Regions from separate parts of the Pseudomonas sp. MF7453 genome, predicted to be linked through region 2. Evidence: predicted binding sites of a transcription regulator. Region 2 holds the regulator's gene; the other holds the start of a gene.

Region 1 (15,944 bases), on a different contig from region 2:
GGCATCGTCGACCCAGCAGTCGGAGTATTCAAAGCCTTTGGTGATTTCGCTTTTGAGCGGGCTGTCGGCGCCGAACTTAAGGCTTTTGGAACCCGCGAGCTTTTCGCGCTTGCCCAAGTGGTCATAAAGGAACAGACCAGCACGAATCATCCAGGCCGGGCGCAGGTGCGGGCGGTGCGGCAGTACGAAGCGCATTTGCTTGACGATGTGCGGTGCCTTGGCCAGCAGAACTTCGCGTTCGGCCAATGCTTCACGCACCAGACGGAATTCGTAATGCTCCAGGTAACGCAGGCCACCGTGGATCAGCTTGCTGCTGGCCGAAGAAGTGTGGCTGGCCAAGTCATCCTTTTCACAAAGGAATACCGACAACCCGCGACCGGCTGCGTCTGCTGCAATGCCGACGCCGTTGATCCCGCCACCAATTACGGCAACGTCATAGACTTCGGCAAGCGGTGGAGCAGGCAAGGTGGAAGGGTTCATCGGCTAGCCTCGCGATCTTTTCGTCTTGGAATTCGAACATTAATGTTCATTTGCGAAAATGGTAGCTGATAAATGCGGGCACAGCCAGCTGACTTCGATTGAAAAAACTCATCGAAGGGCGGAGAAAGGAAGAATTATGAACAAAGGTGAATGTATGGGTGTTAGTGAGGCCGTCATCGCGGGCAAGCCCGGCTCCCACATTTGATCGCATTTCAAACTGTGGGAGTCGGGCTTGCCCGCGATGACGCCTGAACAGGCGCTAAACGACTTCCAGCCGCACCTTGTGCTCATTCAGCACTTGCACCAACGCCGGAACCGGCTGCTGGTCAGTCACCAGGCAGTCCACCAGGCTGATCGGCCCCAGGCGAATCATGGCATTGCGCCCGAATTTGCTGGAGTCCGCCGCCAAAATCACCTGCCGCGCATTGGCGATGATGGCCTGGGAAACCCGCACTTCCTGGTAATCGAAGTCCAGCAGGCTGCCGTCCTCGTCGATCCCGCTGATACCCACCAGGGCAAAGTCGACCTTGAACTGATTGATGAAATCGACACTGGCCTGGCCCACCACGCCGCCATCGCGGCGCACGTTGCCGCCGGTCAGCAACACATCGAAGTCGTCCTTGGCACTGAGCATGGTGGCGACGTTGAGGTTGTTGGTGATGATTTTCAGGTGGTTGTGATTGAGCAGCGCACGGGCGATGGATTCGGTGGTGGTGCCGATGTTGATGAACAGCGAGGCATGATCGGGAATCTGCGCAGCGATGGCTTCACCGATGCGTTGCTTCTCGTCACGCATCTGATCGGCCCGCATGGCGTACGCGGTGTTCTCGACACTGGAGTCATAGGCCGCGCCGCCGTGGTAGCGGCGCAACAGGTTGGCATCCGCCAGTTGGTTGATATCGCGGCGGATGGTTTGCGGGGTGACAACGAATAGCTGCGCCATTTCCTCGATACTGACGTACCCGCGTTCGCGGACCAGTTCGAGGATTTGTTGTTGGCGGGGAGGCAGATTCATGGGGCGTCCTTTGGGCTGCCATACAAAAGTGGCCCATGATGACGCAGGAATCCGCTCCCTGCCAGTTACAACCTCAAGGGAAACCGGCGCTTGGCTTATTCGGCGCCTTCGTGCGGCTCCCAATCGCGGGTGCGACTCACCGCTTTTTGCCAGCCGGCATAGAGTTTCTCTTTGGCGGCTTCGTCCAGTTGTGGTTCGAATTCGCGCTCGATCACCGCCTTGCCACGCAACTCATCCAGGCTGCCCCAGAAGCCACACGCCAGGCCGGCCAGGTAGGCGGCGCCGAGGGCTGTGGTCTCGCGCATTTGCGGGCGCTCGACCTGAGTGCCGAGGATGTCGGCCTGAAATTGCATCAGGAAGTTGTTGGCCACCGCACCACCGTCCACACGCAGGGCCTTGAGGCGTTCGCCCGAGTCCTGCTGCATGGCGTCGAGTACGTCGCGGGTCTGGTAGGCAATCGACTCCAGCGCCGCACGAATAATATGATCGACGCGTACGCCTCGTGTCAGGCCGAACAGCGCGCCACGGGCATACGGGTCCCAGTAAGGAGCGCCCAGACCGGTAAAGGCGGGTACCAGGTACACACCGTTGCTGTCCTTGACCTTGCCGGCGAAGTATTCGGTGTCGTGGGCGTCGTTGATGATTTTCAGCTCGTCACGCAGCCATTGCACGGTGGAGCCGCCGTTGAATACGGCGCCTTCCAGGGCGTAGGCCACTTCGCCGCGGGGGCCGCAGGCGATGGTGGTGAGCATGCCGTGCTTGGATTTCACCGCCTTGTCGCCGGTGTTCATCAGCAGGAAGCAACCGGTGCCGTAGGTGTTCTTGGCCTGGCCGGCTTCGACACACATCTGGCCAAACAGCGCGGCTTGCTGGTCACCGGCAATACCGCCAATGGCGATGCCACTTTTGGTGCGGCCGTAGATTTCGGAGGACGACTTCACTTCGGGGAGCATTTCCCGCGGGATGTCGAGAATCTCCAGCATCTTCGCGTCCCACTCCAGCGTGTGGATGTTGAAGAGCATGGTGCGCGACGCGTTGGTGTAGTCGGTGACGTGGGTTTTGCCGCCGGTAAATTTCCAGATCAACCAACTGTCGACGGTGCCGAACAACAGTTCGCCATTGCGTGCACGCTCGCGGCTGCCTTCGACGTTGTCGAGGATCCACTTGAGCTTGGTGCCGGAGAAGTAGGGGTCGGTGACCAGGCCAGTGGTGTCGCTGATGTATTGCTCATGGCCGTCGCGTTTGAGTTGCTGGCAAATTTCAGTGCTGCGTCGGCACTGCCACACGATCGCGTTGTAGATCGGGCGGCCGGTGATTTTGTCCCAGACCACGGTGGTTTCACGCTGGTTGGTGATACCGATGGCGGCAACCTGGTCATGGTGCAAGCCGGCCTGGGCCAGCGCCTCTACCATCACCGCGCTTTGGGTGGCGAAGATTTCCATCGGGTCATGCTCTACCCAGCCGGCCTGCGGGTAGTGTTGAACGAATTCACGTTGCGCGGTGCACACCACGTTGGCGTCACGATCGAAGATGATCGCCCGCGAACTGGTGGTGCCCTGATCGAGGGCAATGATGTAGTTCTTATTCTGAAGGTCGGTCATGTCAATTGCCTTGAACGAAATAAGGAAGTCAGAAATCAGCCTGGGCCGCGAAGGGCAGGGGCCAGGCTGGCGCTTTCAGGAAATACGGGTCTTGCCGTCGACAGCCGTGTCAGGTGTTTCAGCTATAGCAGGTGCTGCGCTCGGCAGGTGGCGGGCGATCAGCCCGCGATAGGCCGCAGCACCGAGGCAAGCACCAACAATCGGGGCGAAAATCGGTACCAGGAAGTAAGGAATATCGCGACCGCCAGTAAAGGCCATTTCACCCCAACCGGCAAAAAAGGTCATCAGCTTGGGCCCGAAGTCCCGCGCCGGGTTCATCGCAAAGCCGGTCAGCGGGCCCATCGCGCTACCAATCACCGCGATCAACAAGCCGATCAGCAGCGGGGCCAGCGGGCCGCGAGGCAGGCCGTTGTTGTCGTCGGTGAGGGCCATGATCACGCCCATCAAAATCGCGGTGATGACCATTTCTACCAGGAATGCCTGGGCCGTGCTCAGCAGTGCATGAGGGTAGGTGGAGAACACCGACGCCAGTTCCAGGCTGGCTTGGGAGCCGCGGACCATCTGGTGGGTTTGTTCGTAATCGAAAAACAGATTGCTGTAGAGGGTGTACACCAGGGCGGCGGAGCAGAATGCGCCAGCGACCTGGGCGAGAATATAGAAGGGCAGTTTGCGCTTTTCGAAATCGGCAAAAAGGCACAGGGCGATACTCACCGCCGGGTTGAGGTGAGCCCCGGAAATACCGGCACTCAGGTAGATCGCCATGCTGACGCCGACCCCCCAGATGATGCTGATTTCCCATAAGCCAAAGCTCGCACCCGCGACCTTGAGCGCAGCGACGCAGCCGGTACCGAAGAAAATCAGCAGCGCAGTGCCCAGGAACTCGGCCATGCATTGGCTCGAAAGTGAAGGCTGTTGAAGAGCAGTTGTCATGGAAAACCTCAGTTGTTGTTCTTGTCTGGCGCACTGCCTCAACGGGCGGTTGCGCGATTTTCACCGTGACGAGGATCCCCATCCTTAGCCGCGGCTTACTGCTGGAGCACTGATGGACTATTCCTACAGTATTCGGAAACGAAAAAATATAGACAAGAATGACCGCTGTCAAAGGTCGAAAGTGAACCATTGGTCACTTTCGAACTATTGGTCTGATGAATGATCACGCCCTGTATACCGGAGCTCTGGGCCAGCAGCGCTTGAACTAGAGCGTTTTGCCGGCGCTTGGCCTAGAATTGGGTACCTGATTTCCCTGCCGGAGACGCCATGACGCCCGCACTGGATTTGTTGAAAAAAGTTCGCGCCGAACATCGCATTCACAGTTATGAACATGACCCCAAGGCGGCGTCATATGGTCTGGAAGCTGCGGAGAAATTGGGCCTCGACCCGGCGCAGGTGTTCAAGACGCTCTTGGCGAGTAGCGAGAAGGGCGAATTGTTGGTGGCCGTGGTGCCGGTCGTCGGAAGTCTGGACTTGAAGGCGCTGGCCCATGCGGCCGGCGTAAAAAAGGTCGAAATGGCGGACCCGGCGGCAGCGCAGCGGTCCACTGGCTATCTTTTGGGCGGCATCAGCCCACTGGGGCAGAAGAAGCGCTTGCGCACGTTTATCGATGAAACGGCGCAACCCTTTGCAACGATTTTTGTCAGCGCGGGCAGAAGAGGATTGGAAGTCGAATTGCCAGCGGCGGTGTTGGCTGAACACACCCAGGCCAAATTCGCACCGATCGGGCGGGCCTGATAATTATTCTTTGAAGTCTATGAGGATCAAATGTGGGCTTGCCTGCGATAGCATCAACGCGGTGTAACAGATAACCCGAGTTGTCTGCATCGCAGGCAAGCCAGCTCCCACAGTTTGATCCGGTTTCGTCAGTGAGCGACGCTGTGGCGGCGCACGCCTGACTCAACAGCGGGAATCTGCGCCGCTGTGCTGCCGGATGCCTGGAACACCACCAAATGTTCAGCCGCCACACGAATCCCCACCTCTGCACCCACTTGGTGATCGGCATGGCTGGGGAAAATCGACTCCAACTGAGCGCCGGTCGGCAGCTGTAACCGATACAGCGTTGAGGCGCCGAGGAAGGTCTTGCCGACGATCCGGGCTTTCAACGCGCTGTCCGGCGCATACACGATATCGTCCGGGCGCAGCAGCACGTCCACCGCAGCGCCGGTCGGCAAGGTATAGGCGCGATTGCCGCGCAAGTCACCCAGTTCAGTACTCACTGACTCCGGTGAGTTCAAGCGGCCTCGAATGAAGTAACCCTGGCCGATAAAGCTGGCGACATAGGGCGTCAGTGGTTCGTGGTAAAGGTTGTAGGGCGTGTCCCATTGCTCAAGACGACCCTCCTTGAACACGCCGACATGGTCGCTGACCGCGAAGGCCTCTTCCTGATCATGGGTTACCAGGATCGCGCTGGTGCCGCGAGCCTTGAGGATGTCGCGCACTTCATGGCTGAGCTTGCGGCGCAGTTCCCCATCGAGGTTGGAAAAGGGTTCATCCAGCAACAGCAGTTGCGGTTCCGGCGCGAGGGCGCGGGCGAGGGCGACACGTTGTTGCTGACCACCGGACAGCTCATGGGGGAAGCGCTTGCCCAGGTTCTTGAGGTTGACCAGCTCCAGCAGCTCGGCGACCACGCGATCTTTTTGCTCATGCTTGCGAATGCCGAAGGCGATGTTGTCCGCCACGCTCAAGTGCGGGAACAGTGCGTAGTCCTGAAACACCATGCCGATACGCCGTTTTTCCGGTGCCAGGGTGAAACCGGCACTGGAGATGACTTCGCCCGCCAGGCTGATTTCGCCTTCGTGTACCGGTTCAAAGCCGGCAATGGCGCGCAAGGTGGTGGTCTTGCCGCAACCGGATGAACCAAGCAGGCAACCGATGTCGCCGGCGTTGAGGTGCAGGTTGAGGTTCTGCACCACGCGTTGATGTTGATAGCCGCATGCCAGATTGCGCAGATTCAGCAGTAATGGCTGGCTCATGCGTGGTGGTACGACGGCGGGACGAGAAACTCTAGCAAGGCTTTTTGCGCGTGCAGGCGGTTTTCAGCCTGGTCCCAGGCGACAGAGCGCGGGTCATCGAGCAGGTCGAGGCTGATTTCCTCACCACGGTGAGCAGGCAGGCAATGCATGAACAGGACGTCCGGCGCTGCGGTATCGAGCAGCGCGCGTGTCACCTGGAACGGCGCGAACTGTGCCAGGCGCTTGGCGGTCTCGTCTTCCTGGCCCATGGAGGTCCAGACGTCGGTACTGACCAAGTGTGCGCCGACCACCGCATCCTTCGGATCACGCAGCAGCTGCACGCGGCCATCGGCCTTGGCCATGAACTCGGCGCTCGGCTCGTAGCCTTCAGGGCAAGCGATGCGCAGGTGGAAGTCGAACTGGATCGCCGCTTCTATATAGCTGTTGCACATGTTGTTGCCGTCACCGATCCAGGCCACGGTCTTGCCCTGGATTGAGCCACGGTGTTCGAGGAACGTTTGCATGTCGGCCAGCAACTGGCAGGGGTGCAGGTCGTCGGACAGGCCGTTGATCACCGGCACGCGGGAGTTGGCGGCAAATTCGGTCAGGGTGCTGTGGGCGAAGGTACGGATCATCACGGCATCGAGCATCCGCGACATGACGATGGCGCAATCGCTGATCGGCTCGCCACGGCCCAGTTGGGTATCACGCGGGGACAGGAAGATTGCCTGGCCACCCAGCTGGATCATGCCGGCTTCGAAAGACAGGCGTGTGCGCGTCGAGGACTTCTCGAAGATCATCCCCAGTACACGGTTTTTCAAGGGCTCAAACAGTACGCCGCGGTTACGCAGGTCTTTAAGCTCAATGCCTCGACGGATCACGCTGACCAGCTCTTCGGGCGTGCAATCCATCAGGGAGAGAAAGTGCCTTGCGCTCATCATTAACTACCTTTTTGCAACAGACCGCAGATACTCAAAGCCTTGTTTATTGTGACAACGGGCGAGACCTGCGGCGAAAGCCGCACGGGGCGACGAAATAGGGGAAGGCGCGATATTGACATTAAATGTCGCGTCTTACCAATAGGGCTACGGTTTTTAAGAGTGTTCAAGCAGGGCGCTAACGCGCGTTTGAAGACGATTTCCCGACAGCAGTGAGCCATTTGTACACTGGCGTCCAGACGTTTTGCAATGCGCGGGGGCGGGCCCAGGCCAGGTTGCGTCGCTTTTGGTCGGTATGCGCAAGGCTTCTGAAACATTTGCTCATGGTTAGCCATGCCTTTGCCTATGCCCGTCGATTCACAGCACGAAGGTTGCTGGTGCCCTGAGCGGTCGCGGGCCATAGTTGGGCCAAAGCCCTTATAAAAAGCCCTTATAAAGAGACTGGCCATGACCAAGACTCTCCATCACCGTGCCTGCCACCTGTGCGAAGCCATCTGCGGCCTGACCCTGGAAACGACACAAGCCGAAGACGGTCGCCTGGCGATCACCTCGATCAAGGGCGACCCCCTGGACAGTTTCAGCCGTGGGCACATCTGCCCCAAGGCCGTAGCGCTGCAGGATATTCAGAATGACCCGGACCGCCTGCACCAGCCCATGCTGCGGGTTGGCAGCGAATGGCAGCCGATCCCATGGGAAGATGCCTTCGCACTTGTAGCCGAACGCCTTGCCGGCATCCAGGCCCGGCATGGCCAGAACGCGGTGGCGGTGTACCAGGGCAATCCGAGCGTGCACAACTATGGGTTGATGACGCACAGTAATTATTTTCTCGGCCTTTTGAAGACGCGCAACCGGTTCTCCGCGACCTCCGTCGACCAATTACCCCATCATTTGACCAGTCACCTGATGTACGGCCATGGCTTGCTGCTGCCGATCCCGGACATCGACCACACCGACTTCATGCTGATTCTGGGCGGTAACCCGCTGGCGTCCAACGGCAGCATCATGACCGTGCCCGATGTGGAGAAACGCCTTAAAGCCATTCAGGCAAGGGGCGGTAAAGTGGTGGTGGTCGACCCGCGGCGCAGCGAGACGGCGGCGATTGCCGATCAGCATCTGTTCGTACGCCCCGGTGGTGATGCGGCGTTGTTGTTCGGGGTGCTCAACACCTTGTTTACGGAAGGGCTGACCCGCGCCAGCCATTTACCGGTTGAGGGCCTGGACGACGTACGCCATGCGATCGCCAGCTTTACCGCCGAGGCCATGAGCCGCCAATGTGCAGTGCCTGCCGAGCAGATCCGTCAATTGGCGCGAGACTTTGCGGCCGCCGATAAAGCGGTGTGCTACGGACGCATGGGCGTCTCGACCCAGGCATTCGGCACGTTGTGCCATTGGCTGGTGCAATTGATCAACCTGGTGACCGGCAACCTGGATCGGGTGGGAGGTGCGTTGTGCACCACACCGGCGGTGGACCTGGTGGCCTCGACCGGAGGCGGACATTTCAATCGCTGGCAGAGCCGTGTGTCCGGGCGTCCCGAGTACGGGGGCGAATTGCCGGTATCGGCCTTGGCTGAAGAAATACTCACCGAAGGCGAAGGGCAAATACGCGCCCTGGTGACAGTGGCCGGCAACCCGGTTCTGTCCACGCCCAATGGCCGTCAACTGGAGCAGGCGCTGGATGGGTTGGAGTTCATGGTCAGTGTGGATCTCTACATCAACGAAACCACGCGTTATGCCGACCTGATCCTGCCGTCCACGTCGGCATTGGAAAATGACCACTACGACACCACTTTCAACATGTTCGCAGTGCGCAACCTCACGCGCTTCAATCGCGCGATCCTGCCCAAGCCTGCAGGCGCGCTGCACGATTGGGAAATTTTCGTCGGCTTGGCCAAAGCCTTTGCAGCGCAGACCGGCGTATCACTCAAACCGACAATGCCGCCGGCGCAGATGATTGATTTCGGGCTGCGTGCCGGTACTTATGGGGATGCGTCTGCACACAAGTTGTCGGTGGCGATGCTGGCCGATCACCCTCACGGCGTGGACCTGGGCCCACTCAAGCCAAACCTGGGCGCCCGGCTGAAAACCGCCGATGGCAAGGTGCAGGCGGCACCGTCGGTGATCCTGGCGGACCTTGCGCGTTTTGCCGCGCAGCCCGTGCCTGTGGCCGACGAGCTGTTGCTGATCGGTCGGCGCCATGTGCGCAGCAATAATTCGTGGATGCATAACTATCACCGGTTGGTGAAGGGCAAGCCGCGTCATCAACTGTTGATGCACCCGGATGATATGACCACTCGGCAGTTGAGCGATGGGCAGCGGGTGCAAGTGAGTTCGCGCATTGGCATGATCGAAGTGGAAGTTGTGGCCAGCGCGGACATGATGCCGGGTGTGGTCAGCCTGCCTCACGGTTGGGGGCACGATCGTCCGGGCGTACAGATGAGCATTGCAAGCGGCCAGCCGGGTGCGAGTGCGAATGACTTGACCGACGAGCGGCAATTGGATGAGTTGTCGGGTAATGCGGCGCTCAATGGGGTACCGGTGAAGGTGGCGGCGGCCTGAGCATCCCGTTGGATTTTTGCGTTACAATGCGCCACCGTGCCGACCCGTGAGTCGCAAAGTTCCTGCAGAGGTGTTCCATGGATATCATCGAAACGATCAAAGAGCAGATTGCCAACAACACCATTCTGCTTTACATGAAAGGCGCTCCAAACGCGCCTCAGTGCGGTTTCTCCGCGAAAGCGTCCCAGGCCGTCATGGCGTGTGGCGAGAAGTTCGCTTACGTGGATATCCTGCAAAACCCCGAGATCCGCGCCAACCTGCCAAAGTACGCCAACTGGCCGACTTTCCCGCAGTTGTGGGTAGCCGGTGAACTGGTTGGCGGTAGCGACATCATCACTGAAATGGCAGCTGATGGTTCGCTGCAAGAGTTGATCAAAAGCGCAGCGCAAAAAGCAGCAGTCAAGACTGACGCCTAATTGGCGAGCAATAAAAAGCCCCGCTTCTCTGGTGAGAGCGGGGCTTTTTTGTGCCTGAACGCTACGGGTTATTCGCCCATCTGCGATTGCAGGTAATTTTCCAGGCTGACCTTGTCGATCAGGCCCAGCTGGGTTTCCAGCCAGTCGATGTGTTCTTCCTGGTCCTCAAGGATGTCTTCCAACAGCTCACGGCTGCCGAAATCGCCCTTGGTTTCGCAGTGGGCAATCGCTGCCTTGATGTCGCTGTGGCTTTTGCGCTCAAAGCCCAGGTCGCTGCCGATCATTTCCTGAGTGTGCTCGCCGATGTTCAGCTTGCCCAGGTCTTGCACGTTCGGCAGACCTTCAAGGAACAGGATGCGCTTGATCAGCGCGTCGGCGTCCTTCATGGCCTTGATCGATTCTTTGTATTCACGCTTGCCAAGCTTTTCCAGGCCCCAATCGTCGTACATGCGCGCATGCAGAAAGTACTGATTGATCGCGACCAGTTCATTGGCAAGGATTTTATTGAGTTGCTGGATGACTGAGATGTCGCCTTTCATGACTGGGGTCCTGCCCTGTAATAGCTGTGTATAGGGCGGAGTCTGAGCGGTGAAAATCCTAGTGTCAAACCTAAGTTATTGAATAATAAATGAAAATTAATCGGAATAAGAATGTTTGTGTTCCGCGTCTTGACGCTAACTAATTGAATTACAGGCATAAAAAAACCGGACACAAGGTCCGGTTCTTTAAAACATGCCTATCAGGCGTGTGTAAATTCTGTCGAGTAGGGGAGCGCGGCCTGGGCTGTTTGCAGCTGCGTCAGGGTTTCCCGTACCACTTGCTTGGCGAGGCAGGCGCATTTGCCGCACTGGCTGGCAACGCCCGTGGTTTCACGCACTTCTTTGTAGCTGCAGCAACCTTCGTAGATTGCTTCGCGGATTTGTCCGTCGGTGACGCCAGTGCAGAGGCAGACATACATAAGTGAGAACCGTCGCGGGTTTATGGCTTAGGTGCGATGGATCTTAATGTTAACGAGAATGATTGTCAAAATAGTTTCAACAGCAATTCGGGCGGATGGCCCGTGCGCTGACGAACGGTTTTTTCGGTGTATGATGATCGGTCTTCACGAAGCGTGATTGCGTCATGTTTCTGTCTGTTTCCACAGGCAGACTCGACCGGTCCTTTTACTTCAATCGTCATCCCTATATCAGGAGATATCCAATGAGCGTACTCGTCGGTAAACAAGCCCCGGATTTCGACGTACCAGCCGTCCTCGGCAATGGCGAAATCGTCGACAGCTTCAAACTGTCTGAAGCCATCAAAGGCAAATACGGCCTGGTATTCTTCTACCCGCTGGACTTCACTTTCGTCTGCCCTTCGGAGCTGATTGCTCTGGATCACCGCATGGACGATTTCAAGGCGCGTAACGTTGAAGTGGTTGCGGTGTCCATCGACTCCCATTTCACCCACAACGCCTGGCGCAACACGGCCATCAATGATGGCGGTATCGGCAAAGTCAAATACACCATGGCTGCCGACATGAAGCACGACATCGCCAAGGCCTACGACGTTGAGTCCGAAGGCGGCGTCGCTTTCCGTGGCGCGTTCCTGATCGACGACAAGGGCGTCGTGCGTTCGCAGATCATCAACGACCTGCCTCTGGGCCGTAACATGGAAGAGCTGATCCGCCTGGTTGACGCTCTGCAATTCCACGAAGAGCACGGTGAAGTCTGCCCTGCCAACTGGAAAAAAGGCGACAAAGGCATGAACGCTTCGCCAGAAGGCGTTGCCGCTTACCTGACCGAGAACGCCGGCAAGCTGTAAGCCTGCGTTTTGGTATAAAAAAACCGGCCTGAGAAGGCCGGTTTTTTTGTGGGAGGCGTCTTAGTCGTTGAAGTCTTCCCAGCCACCCATCTGTTTCCAGCGGTTGACGATGCCACAGAACAGGTCGGCGGTCTTTTCGGTGTCGTAGCGGGCCGAGTGGGCCTCACGACCGTCAAAGTCGATACCGGCTGCCTGGCAGGCTTTGGCCAGTACCGTTTGGCCATACGCCAGGCCTGCAAGGGTTGCAGTGTCGAAGCTGGAGAACGGGTGAAACGGGTTGCGCTTCATGTCCAGGCGCGCCACGGCGGCATTCAGGAAACCCAGGTCGAAGCTGCTGTTGTGGCCGACCAGAATCGCACGTTTGCAGCCATTGGCCTTCAGCGCCTTGCGTACACCGCGGAAGATATCGGTCAGCGCCGCTTCTTCACTGACGGCCATGCGCAGCGGATGGTCGAGCTTGATCCCGGTGAACTCCAGGGCAGCGGCTTCGATATTGGCGCCTTCGAACGGCTCTACCCGGAAGAAGTGGGTGTGTTCCGGGAACACGAAACCCTGTTCGTCCATGCCGATGGTGGTCGCCGCGATTTCCAGCAGCGCGTCGGTGGCGCAATTGAAACCACCGGTTTCTACGTCGATGACAACCGGCAGATAGCCGCGAAAACGCTCGGCCATCGGGTGGCGCGAACCGCCGCCGCCGTGCTCTTGTTCGTCGTCGTAATGGTCTTCACTCACTTGCTTTCCTCCAGCAGGCGCCAGCGCAGTGTTTCACCGGCGCGCAGCGGGATAACGGTCAGCTCGCCAAATGGCAGGCTGGCGGGGGCGGTCCAGTCTTCACGAACCAGGGTGATGCGATCGGTATTCGCCGGCAGGCCGTAGAAACGCGGACCATTGAGGCTGGCAAAACCTTCGAGTTTGTCCAGGGCATTGCGTTGTTCGAACGCCTCGGCATACAGCTCGATGGCGGCAAACGCCGTGTAGCAGCCGGCACAGCCGCAGGCCGCTTCCTTGGCGTGCTGGGCGTGGGGCGCCGAGTCGGTGCCGAGGAAGAACTTCGGACTGCCGCTGGTGGCGGCATCCAGCAGTGCCACCTGGTGAGTATTGCGCTTGAGAATCGGCAGGCAATAGAAGTGCGGCCGAATCCCGCCCACCAACATGTGGTTGCGGTTGTAGAGCAGGTGATGAGCGGTGATGGTCGCACCAACGTTAGCCGAAGCTTCGGTGACGAACTGCACGGCATCGGCGGTGGTGATGTGCTCGAACACGACCTTCAGGGTCGGGAACAGCTCGACCACACGGCGCATGTGTTCGTCGATGAAAATCTTCTCGCGATCGAACACATCCACATCGCCACGGGTGACTTCCCCGTGGATCAGCAACGGCATACCGACTTCGGCCATGGCTTCGATCGCCGGCAGGATCTTGTCGATGCTGGTGACGCCGGAATCGGAGTTGGTGGTCGCGCCGGCCGGGTAGAGCTTGGCGGCATGTACGAAGCCGCTGGCCTTGGCCTGGCGAATCTCTTCAGGCTGGGTGCGGTCGGTCAGGTAGAGCACCATCAACGGTTCAAAGCGGCTGCCGGCCGGTCGTGCAGCGAGAATACGCTGGCGATAGGCGTCGGCTTCTGCGGCATTGCGCACCGGAGGTACCAGGTTAGGCATGATGATGGCACGGCCAAACGTGCGCGCAACATCGGCCACGGTTTGGGGTAACGCAGCACCATCACGAAGATGAATATGCCAGTCGTCGGGACGCAGCAGGGTCAGGCGGTCGGACATTGGGGATTCCAGGCGGGTCAATCTGGTGGGAATGCTACCGGAAAAGACTCTTGCAGGCACTCGCTATCAAGTTTTGCCGGATGCTACCGATATCCCCGGGTATGCCTTAACGATGTATGACGCTTTGAAGTGTTGTAAAAACCAGTGGAGCCTCCCGTGCGCCAGCATTATCTAGCCCTGCTCAGTGTGTTCGCCAGCCTGCCCGCTATGGCCCTCACGTTCCAGACACGTCTGGAGAATATTGAGTGGAAGGTAGAGGGCGATCAGTTCGAGTGCCGCCTGACGCAGCCGATCACCGATTTTGGTTCCGGGGAGTTCGTGCGCCGGGCCGGCGAGCAGGCGACGTTTCGCCTGAAAGCCTATAACGGTGCGTTTGGCGCAGGTTCGGCAACCTTGCTGGCCGCGGCCGCGCCCTGGCAGCCGGGCCGAGGCGATATCAACCTCGGGGCGGTGCGTGTCGGCAGTGGCGACGTACTGTTCAATAGCTCCCAGGCTCAGGCCGGGCGCCTCTTCACCGGCTTGCTTGAGGGGCGCAGCCCGACGGTAAGGCATTACGCGCGCGAAGGCGGTTACTCGGAGGTGCGTCTGCTGCCGGTGAGGTTCAGCAAGGCCTACAGCGACTATCAGTCGTGCACCGCCAAGCTGTTGCCGATGAATTACGACCAGGTCAAGCAGACGGAAGTCGGCTTCCCCGGTGGTGGCATTGAGCTGGACGCTGGCGCCAAGAAGAAGCTGTCTGTGATTCTTGCGTTCATGAAGGCCGACCCCACCGTCAATCATGTCGAGTTGAATGGCCACTCGGATAACAGTGGCAATCGGCTGACCAACCGCGACGTCTCGCGCCGCCGCGCCCTGGCGGTGATGGATTACTTGAAGGCCAATGGCATTCAGGAGTCGCAGATCACCCTGCGTTTCCATGGCGAAAGCTACCCGCTGGCCCCCAACACCAATGCCGCCAACCGCGCCCGTAATCGTCGGGTGAATATCCAGCTTGAGCGGGTAGCTGCTCCCGAGAAACCGGCACCCCAGGCCACGGTGCCGAGCAACCCGGCGGCCACGTCGTAGGTGCGACCATCGGTCGCCCGCTCGACATAATCTGTCGCTTTATCTTCATTTGCTGTCGCGCCCCTGTAATTTCGCGGTTTTGATCGGTAGAATCGTCGCCTTTCCGTACAACCCCGTGGAGTGATGGCATGGCCGACGTAAACAAGGTCGTTCTCGCGTATTCCGGCGGCCTGGACACTTCGGTGATCCTCAAGTGGCTGCAGGATACTTATAACTGTGAAGTGGTGACCTTCACCGCTGACCTGGGTCAGGGCGAAGAGGTCGAACCTGCACGTGCCAAGGCGCAAGCCATGGGCGTGAAAGAGATCTACATTGACGACCTGCGCGAAGAGTTCGTCCGCGATTTCGTATTCCCGATGTTTCGCGCCAACACTGTCTACGAAGGTGAGTACCTGCTGGGTACCTCCATCGCACGTCCGCTGATCGCCAAGCGCTTGATTGAGATCGCCAACGAAACCGGCGCTGACGCCATTTCCCACGGCGCCACCGGCAAGGGCAACGACCAGGTGCGTTTCGAACTGGGTGCCTACGCACTCAAGCCTGGCGTAAAAGTGATTGCTCCTTGGCGTGAATGGGACCTGCTGTCCCGTGAAAAGCTGATGGATTACGCTGAAAAGCACGCAATCCCGATCGAGCGCCATGGCAAGAAGAAGTCGCCGTACTCGATGGACGCCAACCTGCTGCACATCTCCTATGAAGGTGGCGTGCTGGAAGACACCTGGACCGAGCACGAAGAAGACATGTGGAAATGGACCGTCTCTCCGGAGAACGCTCCTGACAAGCCGCAGTACCTGGAACTGACTTACCGCAACGGCGACATCGTTGCGTTGGACGGCGTTGAAATGTCTCCGGCCACCGTGCTGGCGACCCTCAACCGTATCGGTGGCCAGCATGGTATCGGCCGTCTCGACATCGTCGAGAACCGTTATGTGGGCATGAAGTCCCGCGGTTGCTACGAAACCCCGGGCGGCACCATCATGCTGCGTGCCCACCGCGCCATCGAGTCCATCACCCTGGACCGTGAAGTCGCCCACCTTAAAGACGAGCTGATGCCCAAGTACGCCAGCCTGATCTACACCGGTTACTGGTGGAGCCCTGAGCGTCTGATGCTGCAACAGATGATCGACGCTTCCCAGGCCCACGTGAACGGCGTCGTGCGCCTGAAGCTCTACAAGGGCAACGTGATCGTCACTGGCCGTAAGTCCGAAGAGTCACTGTTCGACTCCAACATCGCAACCTTTGAAGAAGACGGTGGCGCCTACAACCAGGCGGATGCGGCTGGCTTCATCAAGCTGAACGCCCTGCGTATGCGCATTGCTGCCAACAAGGGCCGCTCATTGTTCTGAGTGT
Region 2 (15,944 bases):
ACGACTTGCTGCGCATCGCCCATGAGCCGCTGGAATCAGCGATCATCCACAGTGTGCAAGTGGTGGGCTGGAGCGCGCTGTGGATGGCGCTTGGGCTGATCCTGATCGCCGCCGTAGATGCGCCGATCCAGCTGTGGGAAAGCCACAAGAAACTGCTGATGACCAAGCAGGAAGTGCGCGACGAACACAAGGACCAGGAAGGCCGCCCCGAGGTCAAGCAGCGCATCCGCCAACTGCAGCGGGAAATGTCCCAGCGCAAGATGATGGCCTCGGTGCCCGACGCCGATGTGATCATCACCAACCCGACCCACTACGCCGTGGCCCTCAAGTACGACCCGGAGAAGGGCGGCGCGCCGATGCTGCTGGCCAAGGGCAGCGACTTCACCGCGTTGAAAATCCGCGAAATCGCCGTGGCCAACGACATTCTGTTGCTGGAATCGCCGGCGTTGGCGCGCTCGATTTTCTATTCCACTGACCTGGACCAGGAAATTCCCGCCGGGTTGTACCTGGCGGTGGCGCAGGTATTGGCGTACGTCTACCAGATCCGCCAATACCGCGCCGGCAAGGGCAAACGGCCTGATCCGCTCAAAGACCTGCCGATCCCGCCGGACCTGCGTCGCGACTCCTGAACGCTGCTGCTCACTGTAGGAGCGAGCTTGCTCGCGAAAAAACTCCCCGTCGCCGCGTTCATCCTGACTTCCCGCGTTATCGTTACCCACCTTCGCGAGCAAGCTCGCTCCTACAACCTGTCAACTTTGACAGTAGCCATTACGCCGCCTTCACTGTCTGATACAGCGATGAGGCGCGCAACCGTGCGCGGCTCGGGAGGCGGTGATGGATAGGGGTACGGTCAGGTGGTTCGATGCGGTCAAAGGCATCGGCTTTATTGCCCGGGATCGCGATGGCAACGAGGTTGCCGTTCAGTCGACGCACGTCAAATGCGTGGAAGACCCGCCAGCGCTTCCCAAGCTGCGCAAACCGCGCAAGCGCAAAAAATCAGCGGACGCATGATCCGCAATACTGCCCTGACTACCACCCATCTAAAGCGCGCGTCTACCTGTCAACTCTGACAGTAGCCAAGCGCCGCGTCTCGCTGTTTTATTACTCACCATGTACTGCGCGTATGTAGTAAACGAGATGCAGGGAGGGTGGTCTTGAAGGTGGCTACGGGTACGGTCAGATACTACGTCTGGCTCAGAGGCGATTGGTTGATCAAACCCGATGGCGGGGGAGAGGATGTGTTTATCAATGGCAGGGACTGGCGTTGCACTGCGCTGTGGTTTGGCAAGCGCATGGAGTTCCAAATGGTCCATAGACCCGAGGGTATTTATGCGCTGCCTATCAAGCCGCACAGCCCCAGTGAATCGGGTCTCAAATGAAGTGTAGGGAGAGTGGCAATGGCAACTGGCACAGTGAAGTTTTTTAACGCGGAGAAGGGGTTTGGTTTTATTACTCCGGATGATGGCGGGGCGGATATTTTTGCCCATTACTCGGCACTCCAAGTACAGGGTTATAAAAGTCTGGATGAAGGTCAAAGAGTAGAGTTTGAAATCGTGCAAGGTCAAAAAGGCCTGCAAGCTGTGAACATACGGGCTATTTAAAGCGCACCCAATCATCCCCAGACAGAACTCAGTCCAAATGCGGGAGGGGGCTTGCCCCCGATAGCAGTGGCTCAGTCAATGAATCCATTGCCTGATACACCGCGATCGGGGGCAAGCCCCCTCCTACAGTTTTGACCGTGTCACCCGCCGCTTGCGGCGCCAACGTGCAGGCGATCAGCCAGTTTTTACTGAAAGGGAGATGGTGCTTTTGCTCCTAGGTAATCCGGGCCGCGACGCCCGTCCGCTGCGTTTGCAGCGGTGTACGGAGACTAGAGATCACACTTCCTAGGGGCAACCCCAAATCCATGTCGGAAATTTCCTCGATATCCACGATGTACACAAATCCAAATGTGGGAGCTGGCTTGCCTGCGATAGCTGACTCACAGCAATATCTCAGTGGCTGACACACCGCAATCGCAGGCAAGCCAGCTCCCACACTTGAATCGGTTATCACCCGAAAATCGCCCCAAAAGCAAAGTTGGAAGGCTTCTTGCAACCCCGCCTCCAAGTCGCCCTCCAGCGTCAAAACTTTGCTTCAAGGACCCGAGGAATACCGGTGGTAGATCGCTCTCAAATGCTCAACACGGCCCGTGGCACCCTGACTGATCTGTCGCGGGGCAATCTGGGTGTGCCGTTGTTGTTGCTGGTGATGCTGGCAATGATGATGTTGCCGATGCCGCCGTTCCTGCTCGACGTGTTCTTTACCTTCAACATTGCCCTGTCTGTCGTGGTCTTGCTGGTGTGCGTGTACGCCCTGCGGCCGCTGGATTTTGCGGTATTCCCCACCATTCTGCTGGTGGCGACCCTGCTGCGTCTGGCATTGAACGTGGCCTCCACGCGGGTGGTGATGCTCCACGGCCAGGACGGCCACGCCGCTGCCGGTAAGGTGATCCAGGCGTTCGGTGAGGTGGTGATCGGCGGTAACTACGTGGTCGGTATCGTGGTGTTCGCGATCCTGATGATCATCAACTTCGTCGTGGTGACCAAGGGCGCCGGGCGGATTTCCGAGGTGAGCGCGCGGTTTACCCTGGATGCCATGCCTGGCAAGCAAATGGCCATCGACGCCGACCTCAATGCTGGCCTGATCGACCAGAACCAGGCCAAGTCGCGCAGGGCCGAAGTTGCTCAGGAAGCCGAGTTCTACGGCTCCATGGACGGCGCCAGCAAATTTGTGCGCGGCGACGCCATCGCCGGCCTGTTGATTCTGTTTATCAACCTGATTGGCGGCATGGCGGTCGGTATCTTCCAGCACGGCATGACCTTCGGTGATGCGGGCAAGGTGTACGCCTTGCTGACCATCGGTGACGGTTTAGTGGCGCAATTGCCATCACTGTTGTTATCCACAGCGGCGGCCATCATGGTTACCCGTGCTTCGGGCTCCGAAGACATGGGCAAGCAGATCAGCCGCCAGATGTTCGCTTCGCCCAAGGCCCTGGCCGTGGCGGCGGGTATCATGGCGATCATGGGCATTGTGCCGGGTATGCCCCACTTCTCGTTCCTGAGCATGGCGGCCCTGGCCGGCGGCGCGGCTTACCTGTTCTGGAAAAAGCAGAACGCGGTCAAGGTCCAGGCCCAGCAAGAGATTGCCCGCCAGCAGGATCTGCTGCCATCCCCGGCCCGCGCCCAGGAAACCAAAGAACTGGGTTGGGACGACGTCACGCCCATCGACATGATCGGTCTGGAAGTCGGCTACCGCCTGATCCCACTCGTAGATCGCAACCAGGGTGGGCAACTGCTGGCGCGGATCAAGGGCGTGCGCAAGAAGCTGTCCCAGGACCTGGGCTTTTTGATGCCCACCGTGCATATCCGCGACAACCTCGACCTGGCCCCCAGCGCCTATCGCCTGACCCTGATGGGCGTGATCCTCGCCGAAGCCGAGATCTACCCGGACCGCGAACTGGCGATCAACCCCGGGCAGGTATTCGGCACGCTCAACGGCATTACCGCCAAAGATCCGGCTTTTGGCCTGGAAGCAGTGTGGATCGAAGTCAGCCAGCGCAGTCAGGCGCAATCGCTGGGTTACACCGTGGTGGATGCCAGCACTGTGGTCGCCACGCACCTCAACCAGATTCTTTATAAACACTCCCACGAGCTGATCGGCCACGAGGAAGTCCAGCAATTGATGGGCTTGCTGGCCAAGTCTTCGCCAAAACTGGCTGAAGAACTGGTGCCGGGCGTGTTGTCACTGTCGCAATTGCTCAAGGTGCTGCAAGCGCTGTTGGCCGAACAGGTGCCGGTGCGTGACATTCGCAGCATTGCCGAGGCCATCGCCAACAATGCCGCCAAGAGTCAAGATACTGCCGCTCTGGTGGCGGCGGTGCGCGTCGGATTGTCGCGCGCCATCGTGCAAAGCATTGTAGGCATTGAGTCCGAGCTGCCTGTGATCACCCTGGAACCCAGGTTGGAACAAATATTGCTCAATAGTATTCAGAAGGCAGGGCAAGGCCAGGAAGAGGGTGTTTTGCTGGAGCCGAGCATGGCTGAAAAACTGCAGCGTTCGTTGATCGACGCCGCACAGCGCCAGGAAATGCAGGGCAACCCGGTGATTCTGCTGGTGGCTGGCCCGGTTCGGGCGATGTTGTCGCGGTTTGGACGCCTGGCTGTACCGAATTTGCACGTGTTGGCTTACCAGGAAATTCCTGACAATAAGCAAGTGACTATCGTCGCGACAGTTGGGCCCAATGGCTGAGGTAGTGGGTTATGCAAGTTAAGCGTTTTTTCGCCGCCGATATGCGTCAGGCCATGAAACTGGTCCGTGATGAGCTGGGCGCCGATGCCGCGATTATCGGTAATCGTCGGATTGCCGGCGGCGTCGAGCTGACGGCTGCCCTGGATTACACCCCCCAGGCGCTGGCCCCGCGCGTGCCGAACATGGAACTCGAAGACGAGTTGCGCAAGACCGCCTCGCGCATTGTGTCGGCCCAGGCTGAACTGAGTATGCGTGGCGACAGCGATGCCAGCACCAATCGCCAATTGTTCGCCGGCCTGCCGTTGACCGCCGCCGAGCCGCTGGTAGAGCCAACGTTTGTCGAACCACCGCGTCCAGCTGCGCCAGCCCCGGCCGCTGCTGTGGACCAGCGTGTGTTCGATTCGATGCGCTTTGAACTCAATGGCCTGCGTGAACTGTTGGAAGTGCAGTTGGGTTCGTTGGCCTGGACGCAGTTGCAAGGCAGCAAGCCCCAGCAAGCCAACCTGTGGCGCCGCCTGCAACGCATCGGTTTGTCCGGCCCGTTGTCCCGCGATTTGCTGGCCTTGACCGCCGAAGTCGAAGAGCCACGCCAGGCCTGGCGCATGTTGCTGGCGCACTTGGCGCGCATGATCGCCACCCCGCAAATCGAACCCCTGGAAGAGGGCGGTGTGATCGCCATGGTCGGCCCTGCCGGCATGGGCAAGACCACCACCCTGGCCAAACTGGCCGCACGCTATGTACTCAAGTACGGTGCTCAGAACATCGCGCTGGTGAGCATGGACAGCTACCGCATCGGCGCCCAGGAGCAGCTCAAGACCCTGGGCCGCATCCTCAATGTGCCGGTGACCCACGTCGACCCGGGCCAGTCCCTGGCCAATGCCCTCGACCCGCTGTTGCGCAAGCGCGTGGTGCTGATCGACACCGCCGGCCTGCAAGCCAGCGACCCGGCGCTGCGTATGCAGCTCGAAAGCCTGGCCGGGCGTGGGATCAAGTCGAAAAATTACCTGGTGCTTGCAACCACCAGCCAGAAACAGGTTCTTACCGCCGCGTACCATAGTTACAAACGCTGCGGTCTGGCCGGCTGTATTCTCACCAAGCTCGACGAAACCGCGAGCCTGGGCGAAGTGTTGAGCCTGGCCATCAGTCATGAATTACCGGTTGCCTACCTGACCGACGGGCCGCGGATCCCGGATGATCTGCATCTGCCGCGCCGTCATCAGTTGGTCAGCCGTGCCGTCAGTGTGCAAATGCAAGAAGAGCCTAGCGAGGAAGCGATGGCCGATATGTTCGCCGACCTTTACCACCACCCGGCAAAACGGGTCGGTTGAGGCAGGATGAACACCGTGAAATGTACCTACATCGATGGTCTGCAAGCGCTTCAAGCGGCCAAGCCATGTAGCCTGCGTCTAAGCAAGACAAGGTAAAGAAATAAAATGGGCAGCATGCATCCCGTACAGGTGATCGCGGTGACCGGCGGCAAAGGTGGCGTCGGCAAAACTAACGTGTCAGTGAATTTGTCCCTGGCCCTGGCAGAGCTTGGCCGTCGCGTCATGCTGCTGGATGCTGACCTGGGCTTGGCGAACGTGGACGTTCTGCTGGGGCTGACACCCAAACATACCCTTGCCGATGTGATCGAGGGCCGCTGCGAGCTGCGCGATGTGCTGCTCCAGGGCCCCGGTGGCATTCGTATCGTGCCGGCGGCCTCGGGCACCCAGAGCATGGTGCATCTGAGCCCTGCGCAACATGCCGGGCTGATCCAGGCCTTCAGTGACATCGGCGACAACCTCGACGTGCTGGTGATCGACACCGCCGCCGGGATCGGCGAGTCAGTGGTCAGCTTTGTGCGCGCAGCGCAGGAAGTGCTGCTGGTGGTGTGCGACGAACCCACCTCCATCACCGACGCCTACGCACTGATCAAACTGCTTAACCGCGACTACGGCATGAACCGCTTTCGCGTGTTGGCCAACATGGCCCAGAGCCCGCAGGAAGGGCGCAACCTGTTTGCCAAGTTGACCAAGGTCACGGATCGCTTCCTCGATGTGGCTTTACAATACGTCGGCGCAGTTCCCTATGACGAGTGTGTGCGCAAGGCCGTGCAAAAGCAGCGTGCGGTCTACGAAGCGTTCCCTCGTTCGAAATGCGCACTGGCGTTCAAGGCCATTGCCCAGAAGGTCGATACCTGGCCGTTGCCCGCCAATCCGCGGGGGCATCTGGAGTTTTTCGTCGAGCGTTTGGTGCATCAGACGAGTGCGGGACCGGTGCTATGACATCCAGCGGCTACAACCTTTACAAAAAGTCGGCACGTGACAGCCAGGGCGAATTGATCGAGCGCTATGCGCCTCTGGTCAAGCGCATTGCCTATCACCTGTTGGCGCGCCTGCCGGCGAGTGTGCAGGTCGAAGACTTGATCCAGGCCGGCATGATCGGCCTGCTTGAAGTGTCGACCAAATACGACGCGAGCAAGGGTGCCAGTTTCGAGACGTACGCGGGTATTCGTATCCGCGGGGCAATGCTCGACGAGGTGCGTAAAGGCGATTGGGCGCCGCGTTCGGTACACCGCAATACCCGCATGGTCAGTGATGCCATTCGTGCAATTGAAGCAAAAACCGGTCGTGACGCTAAAGATCATGAAGTTGCGGCCGAACTCCAATTGAGTCTCGACGATTATTACGGGATTTTGAACGATACCTTGGGCAGCCGCCTGTTCAGTTTCGACGACCTTTTACAGGACGGCGAACACGAAGGGCTGCACGAGGACGGCGCGAGTGCACATCTTGAGCCGTCGCGCGATCTGGAAGATGAACGTTTCCAGAAAGCGCTGGCGGACGCGATTGCCAACTTGCCCGAGCGTGAGCGCCTGGTGCTGGCGCTGTACTACGACGAAGAGCTGAACCTCAAGGAAATCGGTGAGGTCCTGGGGGTCAGCGAGTCGCGTGTCAGCCAGTTGCATAGCCAGTGCGCTGCCCGCTTGCGTGGGCGATTGGGAGAGTGGCGCGCGCGCTGACAGGCAGTGTGGGGACACTGCAGACACTACCGCCAAACCGCAGGGTTTTGCGGGTGAGTACCGTGGTGCCCTGGGCAGTCCTTTTTGTGTAACGCCTGTTGATTGAAATGGCGCGTCCAGGTGCTGGGCGCGTTTAAGACTGCTTGGAGGTCGAATTGGACAAGAACATGAAAATCCTCATCGTTGATGACTTCTCAACGATGCGGCGGATCATTAAAAACCTGTTGCGTGACCTTGGGTTCACCAACACGGTCGAGGCGGATGACGGCCTGACGGCGATTCCGATCCTCAACAGCGGGAGCATCGACTTTCTGGTAACCGACTGGAACATGCCGGGTATGACCGGTATCGACCTGCTGCGCCATGTGCGCGCCGATGAAAAACTGCGCAGCCTGCCTGTGCTGATGGTGACCGCCGAAGCCAAGCGTGAACAGATCATCGAAGCCGCCCAGGCCGGGGTCAACGGTTACGTGGTCAAGCCATTCACGGCACTGGCCTTGAAAGAGAAGATCGAGAAAATCTTCGAACGCATCCACGGCTAATGCCATCGCGGGGGAGCTATGGAGCATAACGAAACGTCACAGGGCGACTTTGAGTCGACCCTGAAAAAACATGCTCACCAGTTGGTCGACAGCCTGGAAAAAGGCCAGTTCGCCGATGCGGTGCAGTTGATCCATGAGCTTAACCAGACCCGTGACCGCGGCCTGTACCAGGAAGTGGGCAAGCTCACACGCGAGCTGCACAGTGCGATCGTCAATTTCCAGATTGACCCGCGCATGCCCCAGGCCGAAGAAATTTCCCAGATTACCGACGCCACCGAGCGCCTGTCCTATGTGGTCAGGCTGACCGAGGCTGCGGCCAACCGCACCATGGACCTGGTGGAAAACGCCACGCCTCTGGTCAACGGCATGGCCAGCGAAGCCCAGGCCCTGAGCGTTGACTGGGGCCGCTTTATGCGCCGTGAAGTGGGGGCTGAAGAGTTTCGTGAGTTGGCCCGTCGGGTCGACGGTTTCCTGTCGCGCAGCGAGCAAGAGAACCGCACGGTGGCCAGCAACCTCAACGACATTCTGTTGGCCCAGGATTACCAGGACCTCACCGGTCAGGTGATCAAGCGCGTGACCCAGTTGGTCACCGAAGTGGAAAGCAACTTGCTCAAATTGGTGCTGATGGCCGGCCAGGTCGACCGTTTTGCCGGCATCGAACACGACCGCGAAGCGATCCTCTCGGAAAAAGATCCACAAAAACATCTCGCCAAGGGTGAAGGTCCGCAGATTCATGCCGATAAACGTGAAGACGTTGTGTCAGGTCAGGATGACGTAGATGACCTGTTATCCAGTTTAGGCTTCTAAGGAGCACCCACATGAGCTTCGGCGCCGATGAAGAAATCCTTCAGGATTTCCTTGTAGAGGCCGGCGAAATTTTAGAGCAACTGTCCGAACAACTGGTCGAGCTGGAAAGCCGACCGGATGATGCGAACCTGCTCAATGCAATTTTTCGCGGTTTTCACACTGTAAAAGGGGGCGCCGGCTTCCTCCAGCTCCATGAGCTGGTGGAGTGCTGCCACATCGCCGAGAACGTGTTCGACATCCTGCGCAAGGGTGAGCGTCACGTTGATTCGGAATTGATGGACGTGATTCTCGAAGCACTGGATGCGGTCAACGGCATGTTCAGCCAAGTGCGTGAACGTGCACCGATCACCGCAGCTACCCCGGAACTGCTGGCTGCCCTGGCGCGCCTGGCTGAACCTGCTGCGGCTGCGCCGGTGGCACAAGCCGCGCCGGAGCCGGTGGTAGAAGCCGAGCCGGACGTGACCGACAGCGAGTTCGAACAACTGCTGGACTCGCTCAATGCGGTCAAGGCCGAGGCAGAAGCACCGCCTGCACCTGTCACGACGCCGACCAGCGAAGACATTACCGACGCAGAATTCGAATCCCTGCTCGACCAGTTGCATGGCAAGGGCCAGTTCGCCGCCGATGCCGTGGCCCCTGTGGCGCCGCCGCAAGCGTCGTCTACCAATGCCAGCACCGACATTACCGACGATGAGTTCGAAGCGCTGCTCGACCAACTGCATGGCAAGGGCACCTTTGCGGCCGAAGCCCTGCCGGAAGTTGCGGCCACGGCAGTCGCCCCGGCCGCCAAGGCAGAGCCGGCAGGCGACGGGCTGATCTCCGATCACGAGTTCGAAGCCCTGCTGGACGAGTTGCACGGCAAAGGCAAGTTCACCGAAGTGGCCCCGGCTGCCGCCGCAGCGGTCGCCACCGCAGCACCGGCGGCTGCCAAAGCCCCTGCGCCGGCCGCCAAACCGGCCGCCGCGGAAAAGCCCGCCAGTGAAGCCGAAACCACCGTGCGTGTGGATACCGCACGCCTGGACGACATCATGAACATGGTCGGCGAACTGGTGCTGGTGCGTAATCGCCTGGTGCGCCTGGGCCTGAACAGCGGCGACGAAGCCATGCAAAAGGCCGTGTCGAACCTCGACGTGGTTACCGCCGACCTGCAAACCGCGGTGATGAAAACGCGGATGCAGCCGATCAAGAAAGTCTTCGGTCGTTTCCCGCGCCTGGTTCGCGACCTGGCGCGCCAGCTCAAGAAAGAAATCAACCTGGAACTGGTGGGCGAAGAAACCGACCTGGACAAGAACCTCGTCGAGGCCCTGGCCGACCCGCTGGTCCACTTGGTGCGCAACGCGGTCGACCACGGGGTAGAAACCCCGGAAGAGCGCGAAGCCGCCGGCAAGTCGCGCAACGGCAAAGTGATTTTGGCGGCGGAGCAAGAGGGCGACCACATCCTGCTGTCGATCACCGATGACGGCAAAGGCATGGACCCGACCATCTTGCGCAATATCGCGGTCAAGCGTGGCGTGATGGACAAGGACGCCGCCGACCGCCTGACCGACACCGAGTGCTACAACCTGATCTTCGCCCCGGGCTTCTCGACCAAGACCGAGATTTCCGACGTGTCCGGCCGTGGCGTGGGCATGGACGTGGTGAAAACCAAGATCAGCCAGCTCAACGGCTCGATCAACATCTACTCGACCAAGGGCCAGGGCTCCAAGATCGTCATCAAGGTGCCGTTGACTCTGGCGATCATGCCGACCCTGATGGTGATGCTGGGCAATCAGGCGTTCGCTTTCCCGCTGGTCAACGTCAACGAGATCTTCCACCTCGACCTGTCGCGCACCAATGTGGTGGACGGCCAGGAAGTGGTGATCGTGCGCGACAAGGCGTTGCCGTTGTTCTACCTCAAGCGTTGGCTGGTGGCCTCGGCTGCCCATGAAGAGCAGCGCGAAGGCCATGTGGTGATTCTGTCCGTGGGCACCCAGCGCATCGGTTTTGTGGTCGATCAACTGGTGGGCCAGGAAGAAGTGGTGATCAAGCCTTTGGGCAAGATGCTGCAGGGCACCCCGGGCATGTCGGGCGCGACCATTACCGGTGACGGTCGCATCGCGCTGATTCTCGATGTTCCAAGCATGCTCAAGCGTTACGCCGCACGGCGTATTTGATTCTGGTGGGGCAGGGCGGTCATGCCCGCCCCGTCTAACGGAGTGTTTATGGCAGTCAAGGTCCTGGTGGTGGACGATTCGGGTTTCTTCCGCCGCCGCGTCTCGGAAATTCTTTCCGCCGATCCAACGATCCAGGTGGTCGGCACGGCCACCAACGGTAAAGAGGCGATCGATCAGGCCATCGCGTTGAAGCCGGACGTGATCACCATGGACTACGAGATGCCGATGATGGATGGCATCACCGCCGTACGTCACATCATGCAGCGCTGCCCTACCCCGGTATTGATGTTCTCGTCGCTGACTCACGAAGGCGCGCGGGTAACCCTCGACGCGCTGGATGCCGGCGCGGTGGATTTTCTGCCGAAGAATTTCGAAGACATCTCGCGCAACCCCGACAAGGTCAAGCAGATGCTGTGCGAGAAGGTGCATAGCATCTCTCGCAGTAACCGTCGCAGCCTGTTCAGTACACCTGCGCCGGCCCCTGCACCTGCGCCCGCAGCGGCTGCGCCGACGTCATCGTTTGCACGCCCGGCGCCTGCGCCAGTGGCCCGGCCTGCGGTGGCGCCGGTACGTGTCGCCGCCGCACCGAGCGCCCATTCGCCAGCGCCCAAGCGCAAGGCTTATAAGCTGGTTGCCATCGGCACCTCCACCGGCGGCCCGGTGGCCTTGCAGCGGGTGTTGACCCAGCTGCCGGCCAACTTCCCGGCGCCGATCGTGCTGGTGCAGCACATGCCCGCCGCCTTCACCAAGGCGTTCGCCGAGCGTTTGGACAAGCTGTGCCGGATCACCGTCAAGGAAGCCGAGGATGGCGACATCCTGCGCCCTGGCCTGGCGCTGCTGGCGCCGGGTGGCAAGCAGATGATGGTCGACGGCCGCGGTGCGATCAAAATCCTGCCGGGTGATGAGCGCCTGAACTACAAACCGTGTGTGGACATCACCTTCGGTTCGGCAGCCAAGTCTTACGGCGACAAAGTTCTGGCGGTGGTGCTCACCGGCATGGGCGCCGATGGCCGTGAAGGTGCGCGCCTGCTCAAGCAGGGTGGCAGCGCCATCTGGGCCCAGGACGAAGCCAGCTGCGTGATCTATGGCATGCCTATGGCCATCGTCAAGGCTGACCTGGCTGATGCGGTCTACAGCCTGGACGACATTGGCAAGCATCTGGTGGAGGCCTGCCTCTGATGGATGTCTTGAGCCTGATCGGGATCACCATGGCGTTTGTCGCCATCATCGGCGGCAACTACCTCGAAGGCGGCCACCTTGGCGCCCTGGCCAATGGCCCGGCGGCGTTGATCGTGATCGGTGGCACCGTGGGCGCGGCGCTGTTGCAGTCGCCGTTGAGCTCGTTCAAGCGGGCCATGCAGATTCTGGTGTGGATCATTTTCCCGCCACGGGTCGACCTGCCTGGCGGCATCGACCGCGTGGTCAACTGGAGCCTCACCGCTCGCAAGGAAGGTTTGCTGGGCCTGGAAGGCGTGGCCGATGCCGAGCCCGACAGCTACGCCCGCAAGGGCCTGCAACTGCTGGTGGACGGCGCCGAGCCGGAAGCGATCCGCAGCATTCTGGAGGTGGATTTCTATACCCAGGAAAGCCGTGACATCAATGCGGCGAAAGTCTTTGAAAGCATGGGCGGCTACGCGCCGACCATCGGCATTATCGGCGCGGTGATGGGCCTGATCCACGTGATGGGCAACCTGGCTGATCCTTCGCAACTGGGCAGCGGTATTGCCGTGGCGTTTGTGGCGACCATCTATGGTGTGGCCAGTGCCAACCTGGTGCTGCTGCCGGTGGCCAGCAAGCTCAAGTCGATTGCCATGCGCCAGTCGCGTTACCGCGAAATGCTGCTCGAAGGCATCCTGTCGATTGCCGAGGGCGAGAACCCGCGCTCCATCGAATTGAAGCTTCAGGGCTTCATGGATTGATGCACATGAACACCCGTATTCCCGTAGGAGCGAGCTTGCTCGCGAAGAACCCGAGAGCGCCGCGTGCATCCAGAATGCCCGCGTCTGTATTGACGTTTTTCGCGAGCAAGCTCGCTCCTACAGTGGGGTGGGTGTGTGGAGGGGAGTGCCTGTGAGCCGTCGCCGTCGCGAGCCTGAAGAACACGTCAACCACGAGCGCTGGCTGGTGTCCTACGCGGATTTCATCACCTTGCTGTTCGCGTTTTTTGTGGTGATGTACTCGATCTCGTCGATCAACGAAGGCAAGTACAAGATCATTTCCCAGGCGCTGGTGGGCGTGTTCAACGATACCGAGCGCGCGCTCAAGCCGATTCCCATCGGTGAAGAGCGGCCCAGGACCGTCACCCCGGCCAAGCCGCTGGTCAACGACAGCGATGAAATCGCCGCCGGTGTCGGCGGTACCAGCGACCCGCTCAAAAGCATCGCCGACGACATCAGTGCCGCCTTTGGCGACCTGATCAGTTCCAACCAGATGACCGTACGCGGCAACGAGTTGTGGGTGGAGATCGAACTCAACTCCAGCCTGTTGTTCGCCAGCGCCGATGCGTTGCCCAGTGATCAGGCGTTCACCATCATCGACAAGGTGGCGGCAATCCTTAAACCGTTTGAAAACCCCATCCACGTGGAAGGCTTCACCGACAATTTTCCCATCAGCACCGCGCAGTACCCGACCAATTGGGAACTGTCCTCGGCCCGTGCGTCGAGCATCGTGCGCATGTTGGCCATGCAGGGTGTGAACCCGCAGCGGCTGGCGTCGGTGGGCTATGGTGAATTCCAGCCGGTGGCCAATAACGCCACAGTGGAAGGGCGTGCACGCAACCGCCGGGTGGTGCTGGTGGTGTCGCGCAACCTGGATGTACGACGCAGCCTGACCGGTACCGGCACGGCAAATGCAACACCGGATGCGGCGTTGAAGCGCGCTGGCACACAAACTGCACCGGCCCCTGCAAAGCCGCCGGTACGGGCAAGCTCCGTCAATTCTCCGTCACCGGCTCAATAACCTTATGCAATGTCTCGGTCGCGCCTGTGCCCACCGGGAGGAACCAACCGAATGAGAGTCTGGGCAGTTGCCAATCAAAAGGGTGGAGTCGGCAAGACCACCACTTCCATCGCCTTGGCCGGCTTGCTGGCCGAAGCGGGCAAGCGTGTGGTCGTGGTCGACCTCGACCCCCACGGGTCCATGACCAGCTATTTTGGCTACGACCCGGATGCGCTGGAACACAGCTGCTATGACCTGTTCCTGCACAAGGGCAGCGTGCCGGCGGATCTACCCGGGCAACTGCTGTTGCCCACCAGCAACGAGAGCATTTCACTGTTGCCGTCGAGCACTGCGCTGGCCACCCTTGAGCGTCAGTCGCCAGGGCAGAGCGGCCTGGGCCTGGTGATCGCCAAGACCCTGGCGCAACTGTGGCAGGACTTCGACTACGCGATCATCGACAGCCCGCCGTTGCTGGGCGTGCTGATGGTCAATGCCCTGGCGGCCAGCCAGCAATTGGTGATCCCGGTACAGACCGAGCACCTGGCCGTCAAAGGCCTGGAGCGCATGGTCAGCACCCTGGCGATGATCAACCGTTCGCGCAAACAGGCGCTGCCGTTCAGCATCGTGCCGACGTTGTTCGACCGCCGTACCCAGGCATCCCTTGGCACCTTGCGGGTATTGCGTGATGCCTACCCGGACACCATCTGGAACGGTTACATCCCGGTGGACACACGCCTGCGTGACGCCAGCCGTGCGGGGCTTACGCCGTCGCAGTTCGACGGCAAGAGCCGTGGCGTGCTGGCCTACCGTGCGTTGCTCAAGCATCTGCTGTCACAGCAGCTTGTGGCGCAGGTGGCGTGATGAACCGTCCTGTCGAATTCAAGACCCGACCGCAACTGGCGCTGGAATCCTACCTGGATGCCCTGCTGCAGGATGCGACGGACGAGGAACTGCCGGAACCGATTCTGGTACTGGAACCTGCTGTCGAGCCTGTCAGTACGCTGGACGAATTTCAGCAGGCCGTGATGCAAGAGCAGGCGCGCGATGCGCAGGTGGCGGAGGCTCCAGTCGTGGTGCCGATCACCCCTGCGGTGGTGGCGCCGGTGGTGGTCGAGCCGGTGGTGGAGGTGCACTTGCCGCCGAGTATCACGCCACCGCCGGTTACCGGTGACGGTCGCCCGGCGTGGGCGGCCGAGCCGTTCGAGTGCCTGCTGTTCGACGTCGCCGGCTTGACCCTGGCAGTGCCGCTGGTGTGCCTGGGCTCAATCTATTCGCTCGAAGGCCAGGAGCTGACACCGTTGTTCGGCCAGCCGGAGTGGTTCCTCGGCATCCTGCCCAGCCAGGCCGGCAACCTCAAGGTGCTGGACACCGCGCGTTGGGTGATGCCCGACCGCTACCGCGACGATTTTCGCCAGGGTCTGCAATACGTGATTTCGGTGCAGGGCTACGAATGGGGGCTGGCGGTGCATCAAGTCAGCCGCTCGTTGCGCCTGGACCCCAATGAAATCAAATGGCGCAGCCACCGTGGCCAGCGCCCCTGGCTGGCGGGCACCGTGATTGAACACATGTGCGCATTGCTGGATGTCGCCGAACTGGCAGAGTTGATCGCCAGCGGTGCGGTCAAGGCGATGCCTCAGAACACACGCAGTTGATTGAACAATAAGGGCCGTGCGGTTGCGCGGCGCACTAGTACACACGCCGTCGATAGCGGCACTTGAAGGGGTTACACGAATGAACAAGTCAGCGTCCGCACAAGGTTTGGATGATCCGATTCTGCAATGGGTTACCTTCAAACTCGACAACGAGACCTACGGTATTAACGTGATGCGCGTGCAGGAAGTGCTGCGCTACACCGAGATCGCTCCGGTACCGGGTGCACCAAGCTACGTGCTGGGCATTATCAACCTGCGTGACAATGTGGTGACGGTCATCGACACCCGCCAGCGTTTTGGCCTGGACACGGTTGAAGTCAGCGACAACACCCGTATCGTGATCATCGAAGCCGACAAGCAAGTGGTCGGGATCATGGTCGACAGCGTGGCCGAAGTGGTTTACCTGCGCCAATCGGAAGTGGAAACCGCGCCGAACGTCGGTAACGAAGAATCGGCCAAGTTCATCCAGGGCGTGTGCAACAAGAACAACGAACTGCTGATCCTGGTTGAGCTGGACAAGATGATGAGCGAAGAAGAGTGGTCGGAACTGGAGAGCATC

What was found. The regulator FliA, encoded in region 2, starts transcription of late flagellar genes. The targets are predictions, from matches to a motif close to CTAAAGTTTNNNNNNNNNNNGCCGNTAA.
Region 1: a site for FliA is predicted at 13,595-13,622, ahead of JFT63_RS06915 (flagellar protein MotY). Genes of this name have one in related genera too.

The regions. Positions count from the first base shown of each region.
Region 1 covers NZ_JAEKCN010000003.1:220,273-236,216, reverse strand. Annotated here, with positions in the region: gene glpD (glycerol-3-phosphate dehydrogenase) at 1-480, opposite strand, end outside; gene JFT63_RS06980 (DeoR/GlpR family transcriptional regulator) at 740-1,495, opposite strand; gene glpK (glycerol kinase GlpK) at 1,591-3,096, opposite strand; gene JFT63_RS06970 (MIP/aquaporin family protein) at 3,172-4,026, opposite strand; gene ybaK (Cys-tRNA(Pro) deacylase) at 4,354-4,824, shown strand; gene JFT63_RS06960 (ABC transporter ATP-binding protein) at 4,953-6,062, opposite strand; gene argF (ornithine carbamoyltransferase) at 6,059-6,979, opposite strand; gene JFT63_RS06950 (molybdopterin oxidoreductase family protein) at 7,427-9,535, shown strand; gene grxD (Grx4 family monothiol glutaredoxin) at 9,613-9,951, shown strand; gene bfr (bacterioferritin) at 10,020-10,490, opposite strand; gene JFT63_RS06935 (bacterioferritin-associated ferredoxin) at 10,691-10,909, opposite strand; gene JFT63_RS06930 (peroxiredoxin) at 11,152-11,754, shown strand; gene rnt (ribonuclease T) at 11,815-12,486, opposite strand; gene pyrC (dihydroorotase) at 12,483-13,529, opposite strand; gene JFT63_RS06915 (flagellar protein MotY) at 13,686-14,594, shown strand; gene JFT63_RS06910 (argininosuccinate synthase) at 14,723-15,940, shown strand.
Region 2 covers NZ_JAEKCN010000001.1:60,330-76,273, forward strand. Annotated here, with positions in the region: gene flhB (flagellar biosynthesis protein FlhB) at 1-629, shown strand, start outside; gene JFT63_RS00295 (cold-shock protein) at 835-1,011, shown strand; gene JFT63_RS00300 (cold-shock protein) at 1,398-1,601, shown strand; gene flhA (flagellar biosynthesis protein FlhA) at 2,176-4,290, shown strand; gene flhF (flagellar biosynthesis protein FlhF) at 4,302-5,618, shown strand; gene fleN (flagellar synthesis regulator FleN) at 5,724-6,557, shown strand; gene fliA (RNA polymerase sigma factor FliA) at 6,554-7,294, shown strand; gene JFT63_RS00325 (chemotaxis response regulator CheY) at 7,462-7,836, shown strand; gene JFT63_RS00330 (protein phosphatase CheZ) at 7,855-8,643, shown strand; gene JFT63_RS00335 (chemotaxis protein CheA) at 8,655-10,796, shown strand; gene JFT63_RS00340 (protein-glutamate methylesterase/protein-glutamine glutaminase) at 10,845-11,975, shown strand; gene JFT63_RS00345 (flagellar motor protein) at 11,975-12,715, shown strand; gene motD (flagellar motor protein MotD) at 12,867-13,754, shown strand; gene JFT63_RS00355 (ParA family protein) at 13,806-14,594, shown strand; gene JFT63_RS00360 (CheW domain-containing protein) at 14,594-15,385, shown strand; gene JFT63_RS00365 (chemotaxis protein CheW) at 15,465-15,944, shown strand, end outside.